DNA from 4 places in the Cytobacillus firmus genome. Region 1 is predicted to be linked to each of the others. Evidence: riboswitches for the same ligand, from Rfam matches in the RefSeq annotation. Region 1 holds a riboswitch; each other region holds the start of a gene.

Region 1 (3,207 bases):
CTTTGTTTACTGCTGGGTGATCATGAAGGAAACGAGCAATCTTCTCAGCTGATTTCACAGACTGATCCAGCCTTACTTGCAGCGTTTTAATGCCTCTAAGAACAAGCCAGGCATCCTGAACACCCAGAACAGCTCCAAAGGAATTTTGGAGAAAAGCCAATCTTGCACCTAACTCCGGATCCTTCACAACAGCTAAGCCGGCTACGACGTCACTGTGTCCGGATAAGAATTTGGTTGCGCTGTGCAGCACGATATCCGCCCCTAAAGAGAGCGGTTTTTGAAGGGCAGGGGTAAGGAATGTATTATCCACAAATGTCAGGGCTCCATGCTGTCTTGCCAGTGAACTGATGGCCTGTATATCTGTCACCTTCAGCAGCGGGTTGGAAGGAGTCTCTACATAAAAAACTTTTGTGTTTGGACGGATTGCTTCTTTTACTTCCTCTAGATTAGTCATATCAACAAATGTGTGCTCAATGCCAAAACGGGACAGGACTTCTGTTGTCATGCGATAGGTTCCGCCATATACGTCTTCTGTAATGACCACATGATCTCCCTGTGACAAGAGGAGGAATGCTGTGGAAATGGCAGCCATTCCAGAAGAAAAGGCAAACCCTCTAATCCCTTCTTCAAGCTCGGCGATGACTTCTTCAAGTGCTTCCCTTGTTGGATTCAGGCTGCGGCTGTAATCATATTTTCCGAATGCATCTATATCTTTTTGATGGAAAGTGGAGGCATGCTGGATCGGTACACTGACAGCTCCTGTTTCCGGGTCGAACTTTTGATTATTGTGAAGTAATTTCGTTTGAAATGTGTAATTCGTACTCATCGTACTGCCTCCTTTAAAACCTTTGCAAAAGCATGTTGAAGATCCGCCTTCAAATCTTCTGCATTTTCGATTCCAACCGAGAAACGCAGAAGCCTGTTACAGACACCTGTTTCAATGCGGATCTCTTCTGGGATGTCCGCATGCGTTTGTGTTGCGGGATATGTTATAAAACTCTCGACTCCGCCAAGGCTTTCAGCAAAGGAGATGAGGGAGAGGCTCTGCAGAAAAGGATTCACCCAGGATTCATCCTGGACCCGGAAAGATATCATTCCTCCTTTGCCTGGATAAAGAACTTCCGTTACGGCAGCGTGGTCTGATAAGAAAGCCGCTAATTCCCGGGCATTTTTTTCATGACGTTCCATGCGAAGAGAGAGTGTCTTCATGCCTCTGATCAAAAGCCAGGAATCAAATGGGCTAAGGACTGCACCGGCAGCATTGTGGTTCATGGCAAGATCCTCACATAACTGTTTGCCTTTTGCGACAACTAAACCGGCAAGTACATCATTATGTCCTCCAAGATACTTTGTCGCACTATGGATGACAATATCAGCACCAAGCTTTAGAGGCTGCTGAAGAAGGGGGGTGTAAAATGTGTTATCAACGATCAGGAGAATATTATGCCGTTTCGCGATATCAGCTATTAACTGAATATCTGTCTCTTCCATGAGCGGATTAGTGGGAGTCTCCAGAAAAATAGCTTTCGTATTTTCGGTGATTAGCTCTTCAACATTTTCCGGAGTGCTCGTATTCACATATTTGCTCTGCAGTCCCCATTTTTTGAAGCCCTGTTCAAGCAGACGGTAGGTTCCGCCGTATAAATCCTTGGAAACAATCCACTCATCTCCTGATTTAAAGAGGGAAAGAATCGTAAGGATGGCAGCCATTCCAGAACTGCAGGCATAGCCTTGATCGCCTTCTTCAAGATCGGCGATCGCCTTTTCAAGCAGCTGGCGGGTAGGATTGCCTGTTCGGCTATAGTCAAAGCCAGTTGACTGTCCAATGCCTTCATGCCGGTAGGCGGTTGAAAAGTATACAGGCGGATTCACTGCTCCTGTTGCTGATTCGCTCCTGTTTCCGATTTGCGCTAATTTGGTGTCAATATTGTACATACTGGTAAACACTCCTTCTTTAAAATAAAAAAAGCCTTCTATAAGAAGAAGACTTTTTAATGTGAACAGCCATTCTTCTTATCTTTCAAGTTTCTAAAAAACTTGCAGGAATTAGCACCTTTTCAATCAAAATACGATTGCTGGTTGCTGAGGCGTCGTCGGGCCTTACCCTCGACCTCTCTGGATAAGAAATCAAATATTAAATTTTCTCTAAACTTTACTACAGTAAACCGTTAATAGTCAACACTTTTTTGAATATTTCATGTTATAAAAAATATCGGGCCAGGCATCTTGAGTCCTTCTGCCTAAAATATGATCTTGAACCAAAAAAACTTTCCATTACATTCTGGAAAGTTTTTTTAGGGTATTCATTCTTCAATCAAATCGTTAACCGACACATTCATTTCTTTTTCAGAATTTGCTTTTGTGTAAATGCGTGCTGTCTTAGTCTGCTCATCTACATGCTGAATGATGATCGGTATGCCATTTAAAGTAACACTGTGCATTTCAGCAGACTCAGCAATCTCTTTTGCTCTGCCTATATTCATGGAAAAACCTCCTGAATTTGAATAATTTTAATGTGCCTTAAAAAGACACATATTATTCTTTTAAAATGAGCCTGGCATAAACTGTTATAGGTAGATCGCTTTAAAGTTCAGAATATTTCCTTTATAATAATGAGGAAAATAATATTTCTTGGAGGGAAGCTATTATGCAAGAACATAGTCACTGCCGTCACAGATTTGCTGAAACAGATGGGCCAGCCGTTTTCCGGACAATTGATGGCATTGAAGTGAATGTTGCCGGCAGCTTATTCCAAAAATGTACAACATGCGGTCATTTTGATTTTCCCGTAGATACCAGAGAAGCCATTGAATCTTCCCTTAAAGAAAACAGAAAAAATACCAATGAATCGAAACAAATCTATATTAACCTGGTAGAAACTTTTTAAAGCCGAAACTTTTCGGCTTTTTTTATATGTTCAGTTATTTCTTATTTATAAATGTTTACCCATTTACAAATCATTTTATTAGAATAAGTAATTATTAAAAAATTTTTTTAATAGTTTTCCACTATATTCATGTTTTTATCTTTGTACAACTAGATTTTACGTGTTAGAATAGCTGTGGAAACGTTTTATCCTCTGAAAAATATTATTATTCGTAAAAATGAATTGTTAATCCCTTCTTATGATGGGTATTGTACTTTTAGAGAGAAAAAACGTATTGAATTATTCACTTACAAAACAGTTATGGAGGTAATTTTCCATGA
Region 2 (3,207 bases), 2.0 Mb from region 1:
ATAGGGAACTTAAGCGGTGGCATCTTAACGGATGTATTTTCTTTGTTTACGGATCAGCTCACCAGCATACGCATCACCCTTCTGATTGCAAGTGTGTTTTTCATAGCCGGCTTATTTCCAATTTTGCGTTTCGCAGAGGTTTCGAAAGATCGAAAAGGTGCAAAGGGCATAAAAGGCTGGTCATTCAAAAATCTCTCAGCTAAAAATGACGGTGTCAAAATTATCGCGATGTTTGCTTTTGCTCAGCTGCTGATTGGAATTGGTGCAGGACTAGTTATTCCCTATCTGAATCTATACTTCGCAGACCGCTTTGAAGCCTCCAATTCAGCTATTGGCATGATTATTTCATTAGGGCAGGCTGCCACGGCCTTTGCCATGATTATCGGACCGGTTGTGGTAAGAAAAGTGGGAGAGGTAAAAGCTGTTGTGATCCTGCAGCTCATGTCACTTCCTTTCCTGCTTTTAACCGCTTATACTGAAAACCTTTGGCTGGCTGCCATTGGCTTTTTGTTCCGGCAGGCGTTGATGAATGCGGGAAATCCTATACAAATGTCATTGATGATGTCAAAGGTAAATGATTCGATGAAAGGACTGGCAAACTCAGTCAATCAGATGGTGTTCAATCTGGGCTGGGCTGTAATGGGCCCGGTTTCAACAGGAATCGTCATGAGATATGGAGATTATTGGGGATATGCACTCGTATTCACCATTACAGCTTCGTTATACTTGATTGGCTCTCTCTACTTTTTCTTTGTATTCAGAGGCTATAAAAAGACAAAAACTGCAGCAGCCTCTGTGAAAATAGTATGATCTGACATATTTCTCGGGAAATGAAAAGGCAATGCCAATTAAACAGGCAATGCCTTTCTGATTTTGTCGAATGAAAAATAAAGGATTAAAGCACTTTATTACTGAATATTAAAGTCAATTGACCCCATTAAAAGAGGTGAGGCTGTGAGGAGTTTACCTGATGTATTTATCCGGGAATTAAAGGCTAAAGGGCATCTTGGATTTTTCTTAAGAAGTTCAAACTTTTCTCTGCTTATTAAGGCGGGAAACACATGCATTCCTTTGAAAATTTCGAATGGGGAAATACAGAAGGCAAGCCGCATCAGCCATTTTGATGTGGAAATCTCGGGATCGGAAGAAGCTGTATTGTCACTGATTACAGGAAAAGTAAAGCTAAGGGATGCCATTTCCCAAAACGAAATAATGCTTGAAACCTCTTACAGAAAAAAATTGCTGCTCGAGTCTTTTTTCTGTTTAGGGAAAATTTCACTGCACAATACTTGACCGTTTTTTTTATAGTATGATAATATCGTTTTAATATTAATTAACTGAATATTCTTATCAAGAGAGGCGGAGGGACTGGCCCAGCGAAGCCCGGCAACCGGTAAAGTACACGGTGCTAAATCCAGCAGAGCAGAATGCTCTGGAAGATAAGAAGAGTCGATAAAGCCCTCTTCTTATGAAGAGGGTTTTTCTGCTTTTAAGAAATGAAATACAAACATTTTTATAGAGGAGAGATAGCGATGACGGACAAACAGAAAAATTACCGCTTTGAAACAATTGGAGTACATGGGGGGCTGAAGCCTGACCCTGTAACTGGCGCGAGGGCGGTCCCAATTTATCAGAATAATGCTTATCAGTTCAAAAATACAGATCACGCTGCAGATCTCTTTGCCCTGAAAGAACCGGGATATATTTATAGCAGGATACATAATCCAACTGTCAGTGTGTTTGAGGAAAGAGTGGCCATGCTTGAAGGAGGAGTGGGTGCGCTGGCTCTTGCCAGCGGCCAGTCTGCTATTACACTTGCCATTTTAAATATCGCCGAAGCTGGTGATGAAATTGTTGCCGCATCCAATTTATATGGGGGCACTTATAATTTATTTGCAGTTACACTTCCCAAGTATGGAATAAAGGTAAAACTGGTGGATCCAAAGGATCCGGAAAATTTCCGGAGCGCCATTACAGATAAAACAAAGGCTGTCTTCGCCGAAACGATTGGAAACCCCAGCCTGAAAATCCTGGATATTGAAAAGGTTGCCGCAATTGCCCACGAAAACGGTGTGCCGCTGATTGTCGATAACACTTTTGCTACCCCTTATCTTTGCAGGCCTATTGAACATGGAGCTGACATTGTCATACACTCAGCGACAAAATGGCTGCTCGGCAATGGGACCACAATGGGGGGAGTTATTGTAGATGGCGGAAAATTTGACTGGAATTCTCCTAAGTTTCCGGGCTTTACAGAGCCTGATCCGAGCTACCATGATATTGTCTATAGCGAAGCAATTGGCGAAGCTGCTTATATTATCAAAGCACGGGTACAGCTGTTAAGAGACTTAGGACCTGCAATGAGTGCGCAAAGTGCATTCCAGTTCACACTGGGTCTTGAGACTCTGCATGTGAGAATGAAGGAGCATGTTGCCAATACCAAAAAGGTAGTGGAATATCTGGAGGCGCACCCAGCCGTTAATTGGGTGCTCTATCCAGGTCATGAAAGCCACCCGGACAAAGACTTGGCAGATAAATATTTGCCAAAAGGAGCCGGGGCAGTGGCTGTATTTGGAATTGCGGGCGGACGAGAGGCTGGAGCCAAGCTGATCAATAGTTTGCAGCTATGGGCACATGTGGCAAATGTCGGGGACGCAAAGAGCCTGATTATCCACCCTGCAAGCACTACTCATCAGCAGCTGGATGAGGAAGGGTTAAAAGCTGCAGGAGTGCCGGAGGACCTGATTCGGATTTCGATCGGCATCGAAAATGCAGAAGATTTAATTGAAGACCTGGAACAGGCGATAGAAGCAGCTGCAGGTCTCACATCGCTAGCTGCAAAAGCGTAAAGGAAAATTTACCATTCACTTTTTTCCGAAAGTTTGAAATTTCATCGTTGACACCTTTTTAATGGCTATGATACGATAGCAAACGTAATTAAAAAACTGCTTAATTCATTTAAAGTATTAATTTAATATAGAACGTTACACTCTTATCAAGAGAGGTGGAGGGAAGTGCCCTATGAAGCCCGGCAACCGTCAATTAGTTGAAATGGTGCCAATTCACTCAAAGCATAGCTTTGATAGATGAGAGAAAGGACTAAATTTTTTTATGCCTTTCTGCTCATGTGCAGAAAGGCATTTTTGCTTTTGCGCATGAAAGCCTATATAGAGTGAAAAATAGGGAATAAAAGCAGTCTATTAATTA
Region 3 (3,207 bases), 790 kb from region 1:
ATCAAAGTCGCAAAATACCGCTATTTTAGCCATTCTGTACAGCCGCCTTTTTGTACCCCCACAAATCAATCGCTCTTTTTAATTCAGGGAAGTCTGATGGAGCATCGGCTAAAGAAGCTCCCTTTAAAGTTAAATCAATCGCCTGGCGGAATGCCAAACCGCCTCCTCTTGCCCCATCCGGGTGCCCGTGTACGCCGCCTCCGGCATTGATGACACTGTCTGTTCCGAAGTCTTCGAATAGCAATGGAACTAAACCCGGATGGATGCCGGCTGAGGGTACCGGAAAAGTTCTTTTGCAAAAATCCATCCCAGTCAGGCTATCCGCAATTGATAATGCCTGTGTTTTTTCAAGGGCTACTGACCCATAAGGTGATGGGAAAAGAGACAAGTCTGCCCCTGCATACCTGAGCAGTTTGCCCAAAAGCAAAGGATAGGAGATCCCATAAACACTTGAAGCTGAAAGGGCTCCGCTGACTGCAGGATGTGCCATGATAGGCAGTTCAATCTCATCATCTTCCCTCAAAGCCTGCAATACATCGAGCCCATAAGAGAATACATTGAAAAGAAGAAGATCAGCCCCAAGACTGGATGCCTTTCTTGCCTTATCTCTTAATTCAAACGACCTGCCTGTTAAATTTACAGCATATAAGGTCCGATGGCCCGTTTCTTCATAAACCTGTCTCAAAACCTTTTTTCCTTCCTTTATCCGCGCTTCTGACGGTGTAAGGCTGTTTTCAAATAAAATTTCATCGTCTTTTACAAGGTCTATGCCGCCCAAGGCCTGTTCCCGCAGCTGTGAAGTCAAAAAATCCATATCTTTGCCGAGCACTCCTTTGAAGATGCTCATCAGAAGAGGCCTGTCATATACATTCAATTTTCCCCTTAACCCTTCAATCCCAAATCGAGGTCCGGGGAAAAAATTTTTTAATTCATTGGAAAACTGTAAATCCAAAAGTTTAATCTTTCCGTCCAGTGACAGTTTCCCAAAGACTGTTGTTAATATTGCCGGTAAATCCGGACTAAAATTTACAGCAGGATAGGCGATCTTAATAATTGCTGCTGTTTCCTTACTTTCTGCATCTTTTGTAAAGGTTTCAACAGAAACGACCCTGCCTTTATGCTTCTCCAGCTGCTGCTTTTCAAGCTCCGGCAGATGGGTCCATGATCCCACCGTTAAACCTAAAGCAATTTCCTCCGCTTTTTTCTCCGGATTATGTTTTTCATCATGTATTAGGTACACTGCAATAATTTCGCTCATGAATCTTCTTCCTTTCAATATCAAAGAATGAGAAAAATAAAAAACCTCTTCAAATAAGAAGAGGTTAGCATAGCAATCTAACATCTTCTTATCTTTCAGCTATAAGCTGCAAGATTTAGCACCGTGCTTAAGTTTAAGTCGGTTGCCGGGCTTCATAGGGCTAGTCCCTCCGCCTGCTCTTGATAAGAAAACGAAATCTATTATTCAGTTAATTTAGAAATTTAATTAGAATTATGACAGTGCTTAATACATTTGTCAATTTAATTTTTGAAAAAATTAAAATAGATCTAATTTTTGTATTCGCCTTACCGCTTCTTTAAGTCTTTCTTCAGATGTCAGCAAACCGGCTCTCACAAATCCTTCTCCAAATTGGCCGAACCCATTGCCTGGTGCAACTGCAATATGCGCTTTTTCCAGGAGATACTCAGAAAACTCTTCAGATGTAAATGATTCCGGGACCTTAAGCCATGCAAAAAAGGAGCCTTGAGGAGCTTGTACATCCCACCCGATTTCCCTGAGACCGGAAATGAATGTATTTCGTCTGGATTCGTAGATCGAATTCAACTCTTTTACACAATCCTGTGAGCCTGACAGAGCAGCTGCCGCAGCTTCCTGAACAGCTCCAAACAAGCTGACGTAAAGATGATCCTGCATCAGGTTCAGTGCTGCAATAACGCTTGCATTTCCAGCGGCAAACCCTACTCTCCAGCCAGCCATATTAAAGGTCTTTGAAAGAGTATAAATTTCAATTCCGACCTCTTTTGCCCCTTCTGCCTGAAGAAAACTTACAGGTATTTTTCCATCAAATCCAATTCCGCCATATGCAAAGTCATGAACGGTGCAGATACCATGCTTTCGGCTCAATTCGACTGTTTCTTGAAAAAAATCAATGTTTGCCACTGCTCCAGTAGGGTTATTTGGATAATTAAGAAACATTAATTTGGCTGAATTAAGCTTCTCAGCTGGCAATTCACTGTAAACAGGCAAGAAGTTATTTTCCTCTCTCAGAGGCATTGTTAGCATTTTTGCTTTAGCAAGCGCAACTCCTGACCAGTAATCAGGATATCCCGGGTCCGGAACCAATACGCTGTCCCCGGGATTTAAAAGGCATTGAGGAATTTCAACAAGCCCTGCTTTGCCTCCAAAAAGGATGGCTATTTCAGTATCGGGGTCCAAATCCACATTATATTCCCTTTTATAAAAGTCAGCTGCTGCCTTTTTAAAATACGGGTAACCCTGAAAAGGAGAATACTTATGATTTTGAGGGTTTTCAGCTGCACTTTGAAGACGCTTGACAATATGCTCCGGGGTAGGCAGATCAGGATTTCCCTGTCCCAGGTTGATGACATCATGACCCTGTTCAAGCTTTTTCCCCACCTTAGCTGTCAATGAGGCAAAAAACTGTTTTGGCAGACCTTTTAATAGTTCTGATTGCGGATAATTAATCAAATTGATCACCTGCTTAAAAAAAATGATTGAAAATATAGTCACAAATGATATAACGTAAATGATAAGTTGTAAAGTAAAATTTAGAAAATTTCTATCTATCGGACTAATCATAACATAAGGAAAAGATGATTGCGGGGGAGTTAAATGAAATTAAAGGTTGCCTGTTTACAAATGGATATTACCTTTGGAAAACCTGAGAAGAATTTTATAGCGGCTGAAGCCATGATTCATAAAGCGCTCAAGTCTAATCCGGAAGTTTTGGTACTTCCGGAGCTTTGGACGACAGGCTATGATTTGACCAGATTGGATGAAATTGCGGACCAGGATGCAGCCTTCGCACTGGCTTTTTTGAAAGAGATCGCTCAAAAAAATAAGGTTCATCTGATTGGCGGTTCTGTTGCAAAGAAAACAGCTGAGGGCATTTACAATACGCTGCTGATTGTAGATAACAATGGAGACCTTATACATGAATACAGCAAGCTGCACTTATTTAAGCTTAT
Region 4 (3,207 bases), 2.1 Mb from region 1:
CTAAAATAATGAATGATAAAAATAGTTTTTTCATGATGTGTTTCCTCCTAAGTTATCTTCTTCTGATTTTTTTGGATAAAATATTTCCGAATGACTGCAGGCCTTGAACCATGACCACTAAGATTGCAACGGTAATCAGCATGACGGTTGTATCGAATCTCTGATAGCCGTATGTAATGGCAAGGTCACCAAGGCCGCCGCCTCCGACTGCCCCGGCCATGGCTGATGCTCCGACCAGACCGATTGTCGCAATGGTGAAGCCTAATACCAGCGAACTGAGTGCTTCCGGAATCAGGAATTTAAGGATAATCTGTCCCGGTGTCGCTCCCATTGCTTCTGCCGCTTCAATGACTCCCGGATCAACCTCAAGTAATGAATTTTCTATTAATCTCGCAATGTATGGTCCTGCATAAAAGACGAGCGGCACTACGGCTGCAGCAGTTCCAATCGATGTTCCGACAATCATTCTGGTGATTGGGATGATGGCTACCATTAAAATGATGAATGGGACTGATCTGAAAATATTAATAATGCTGTTTATAATGTTAAAAACAACGGTGTTTTCCAGCAGATGCCCTTTCCTTGTCACAACAAGCAAAATGCCAAGCGGCAGTCCGATAAGAGCTGAAAACAGCAAGGAGAATGCCACCATTTGGACCGTTTCGATTAAGGCTTCGATGATTTTTTCCTGGTTAACTAGCACGTGATGTCACTTCCTTTATTGAAACTTTTTCCTGGCTGATGTACTGAATAGCACGCCTGATTTCACTGTCCGGACCCTGGAATTCGACAATCAGGTTGCCAAATGGAGTTCCCTGCAGTTCAGTAATATTTCCAAACAGGACGTTGAAGTCGATATTAAACTTTTTGGCAACCTGAGAAAGCAGCGGCTGTCCGGCAGAGTTTCCGACAAAGTTGATTCTAAATACCTTTTGAAGCCCCTCCTGTTTTTCAATCACTTGCTTAATGGAGTCAGGTATTTGATCATTCATAACCGTGCTGACAAAGTTTTTCGCTGTTGGGGTTTTTGGTGAAGAAAAGACATTGAAGACGGTTCCTTCTTCAATAATTCTTCCTGCCTCTATGACAGCGACACGGTCACAGATTTCCCTGATTACAGACATTTCATGGGTAATGATCAGAATGGTAATGTTGTATTCTTTATTTATTTTTTTCAGCAGCTGCAGGATCGAGCTGGTTGTCTGCGGATCCAGAGCTGAGGTTGCTTCATCACATAATAGAATGGAAGGCTGTGTTGCCAGCGCCCTGGCAATTCCGATCCGCTGCTTTTGCCCGCCTGACAGCTGATCGGGATAGCTATTCGCCTTGTCGGCAAGCCCCACGAATTCTAACAGTTCATGGACACGCTGTTTTATTTCATCCTTAGGGATCTTAGCCAGTGTGAGCGGCATCGCCACATTGGCAAACACGGTTTTGGAGTTTAAAAGGTTAAAATGCTGAAAGACCATCCCGATGTTTCTTTTCACTTCACGAATTTCTCTTACAGATAAAGCCGTCAGATCATGTCCGCTGACAATGACCTTTCCTGAAGTCGGCTTCTCCAGCCAATTGACACAGCGGATCAAAGAACTCTTTCCCGCACCGCTGAAGCCGATCACCCCGAAAATCTCACCCTTATTAATCTTTAAATCTATTCCATCCAGAGCAGCTACCTGCTGACCTCCGCTTTCATAGACCTTCTTTAAATTCTGAAACTCTATCATACAGCATCTCTCCTTTGATGGTGTCAGGTACCAATACCACTTTAATGAACTGGTATAGGTGCCTGTCACCTTTTGTTATCTAATTATTCCTATGCGAAAACTAAGAATTATATCCTGAAATTTACCCCTTCCGTCAGAAGAGGTTTTTTGAAATCCTCTCCTTATCTTCCAGGCTTTTCGCCTGCTGGATTTGGCACAGTGCCTTCTGCCTGCTGCCGAAGCTTCATTGGGCCAGGTCCCTCTGCTTCTCTTGATAAGAATTATTCATATGTTTATGAATAGAATCTTGATGTATTTTTCCGCGTAAAACAAAAACCCTCTTCTAAAGAAAGAAGAGGGCAGCATTTATCAATGGTCCTCTTCTTATCTTTCAAGCAGTGCTTGCTGGATTTGGCACGGTACATACTGTCCGCTGCCGAGGTGTCATAGGGCCAGTCCCTCAACCTCTCTTGATAAGAAGATTTTTAATATGCGGTTGTTAATATGTTTATTACTTTACCATCTTAAAGAAAAGGATGTCAATCATATTTTTCAAATATTTTCACTTGATTCATTTTCATAAATTTCCGTAACTTTTTTAGAGCTATCTTTACGGTGAATAATCACCACACCTGCTAGAGCGAACATCCCACCCATAATGGATAACATAGCCGGCACCTCCCCCAGCCAAACCCACGCAATGACAAACGCCATTGCTGGAGTCAGATATAGAGAGCTCACCGCTTCAGACGCTCCCCCTATGGATGCAAGAAAAGCCAGGGCAATATATGGAATTACCGTCGGAAAAATCCCCAAATAGAGGACACTTAAAGTGGATTCGGCCGAAGCATGAAAGATCTCATTTCCGAGCCCGGGAATATAAACCAGCATAAAAGCAGTCCCTGCCCATACTGTATATGATGTAAATGACAAAAATCCGTATTTATTTAAATATTTAGTCTGAAACACGAAATAGATGCTTTCTGAAATGGAAGCAAGGAGGACGAATAAAGTACCGGTTTGGATCACAAACCCGCCTCCTGTACCAAGCGATATTAGTGCGGCACCCGCAAAACTGACAGCGGAACCAATCCACCTTACTCTTCCAAACCTTTCCCTTAAAAATAAAGCAGCCAAAGCAGCCGAAAAGATTGGAGTCATTGAGACAATCAAGCTTGCCGGCCCTGCGCTTACTGTTTTTTCCCCCATATTCAGTGCTGTATGATAAACCGTAAAACCAAGGAATCCCAGCATAAAAATAGCAGGAAGATCCCTTATATCCGGAAGGCGCATCTTCGTCACCAGTGCGAGGACACCAAGTGCAATGGAGCCAATTAATAGCCTGAAAAGGGCAAGGTGTTCCGGTGAGTACGATTCAAGCCCAGCCCGGATTCCCGGGAATGCGGATGCCCAGAGAATGATAATAGAACTATGCGCCCCGATAATCATAAATTTTTTATTTGCCATCTTCATCCCCCTTATCAGCATTTCCAGCCATTATCAG

The links. A riboswitch is a leader RNA that binds a small molecule or an ion and turns the genes downstream of it on or off. The one in region 1 is predicted to bind S-adenosylmethionine.
Region 2: linked by a shared signal. The riboswitch ahead of NAF01_RS21575 (O-acetylhomoserine aminocarboxypropyltransferase/cysteine synthase family protein) and the one ahead of NAF01_RS11755 (methionine biosynthesis PLP-dependent protein) in region 1 are both predicted to bind S-adenosylmethionine.
Region 3: linked by a shared signal. The riboswitch ahead of NAF01_RS07950 (2,3-diketo-5-methylthiopentyl-1-phosphate enolase) and the one ahead of NAF01_RS11755 (methionine biosynthesis PLP-dependent protein) in region 1 are both predicted to bind S-adenosylmethionine.
Region 4: linked by a shared signal. The riboswitch ahead of NAF01_RS22180 (methionine ABC transporter ATP-binding protein) and the one ahead of NAF01_RS11755 (methionine biosynthesis PLP-dependent protein) in region 1 are both predicted to bind S-adenosylmethionine.

What each region holds. Positions count from the first base shown of each region.
Region 1 covers NZ_CP098323.1:2,311,878-2,315,084, reverse strand. Annotated here, with positions in the region: gene metC (cystathionine beta-lyase) at 1-826, opposite strand, end outside; gene NAF01_RS11755 (methionine biosynthesis PLP-dependent protein) at 823-1,935, opposite strand; SAM riboswitch class I at 2,011-2,126, opposite strand; gene NAF01_RS11750 (H-type small acid-soluble spore protein) at 2,304-2,483, opposite strand; gene NAF01_RS11745 (hypothetical protein) at 2,648-2,887, shown strand; gene NAF01_RS11740 (2-oxoglutarate dehydrogenase E1 component) at 3,204-3,207, shown strand, end outside.
Region 2 covers NZ_CP098323.1:4,267,072-4,270,278, reverse strand. Annotated here, with positions in the region: gene NAF01_RS21585 (MFS transporter) at 1-810, shown strand, start outside; gene NAF01_RS21580 (hypothetical protein) at 955-1,293, shown strand; SAM riboswitch class I at 1,345-1,446, shown strand; gene NAF01_RS21575 (O-acetylhomoserine aminocarboxypropyltransferase/cysteine synthase family protein) at 1,533-2,849, shown strand; SAM riboswitch class I at 2,990-3,093, shown strand.
Region 3 covers NZ_CP098323.1:1,524,010-1,527,216, reverse strand. Annotated here, with positions in the region: gene NAF01_RS07955 (2-hydroxy-3-keto-5-methylthiopentenyl-1-phosphate phosphatase) at 1-33, opposite strand, end outside; gene NAF01_RS07950 (2,3-diketo-5-methylthiopentyl-1-phosphate enolase) at 26-1,258, opposite strand; SAM riboswitch class I at 1,344-1,447, opposite strand; gene NAF01_RS07945 (pyridoxal phosphate-dependent aminotransferase) at 1,535-2,707, opposite strand; gene NAF01_RS07940 (carbon-nitrogen family hydrolase) at 2,852-3,207, shown strand, end outside.
Region 4 covers NZ_CP098323.1:4,385,433-4,388,639, forward strand. Annotated here, with positions in the region: gene NAF01_RS22170 (MetQ/NlpA family ABC transporter substrate-binding protein) at 1-34, opposite strand, end outside; gene NAF01_RS22175 (methionine ABC transporter permease) at 53-703, opposite strand; gene NAF01_RS22180 (methionine ABC transporter ATP-binding protein) at 693-1,724, opposite strand; SAM riboswitch class I at 1,883-1,984, opposite strand; SAM riboswitch class I at 2,085-2,183, opposite strand; gene NAF01_RS22185 (DMT family transporter) at 2,256-3,170, opposite strand.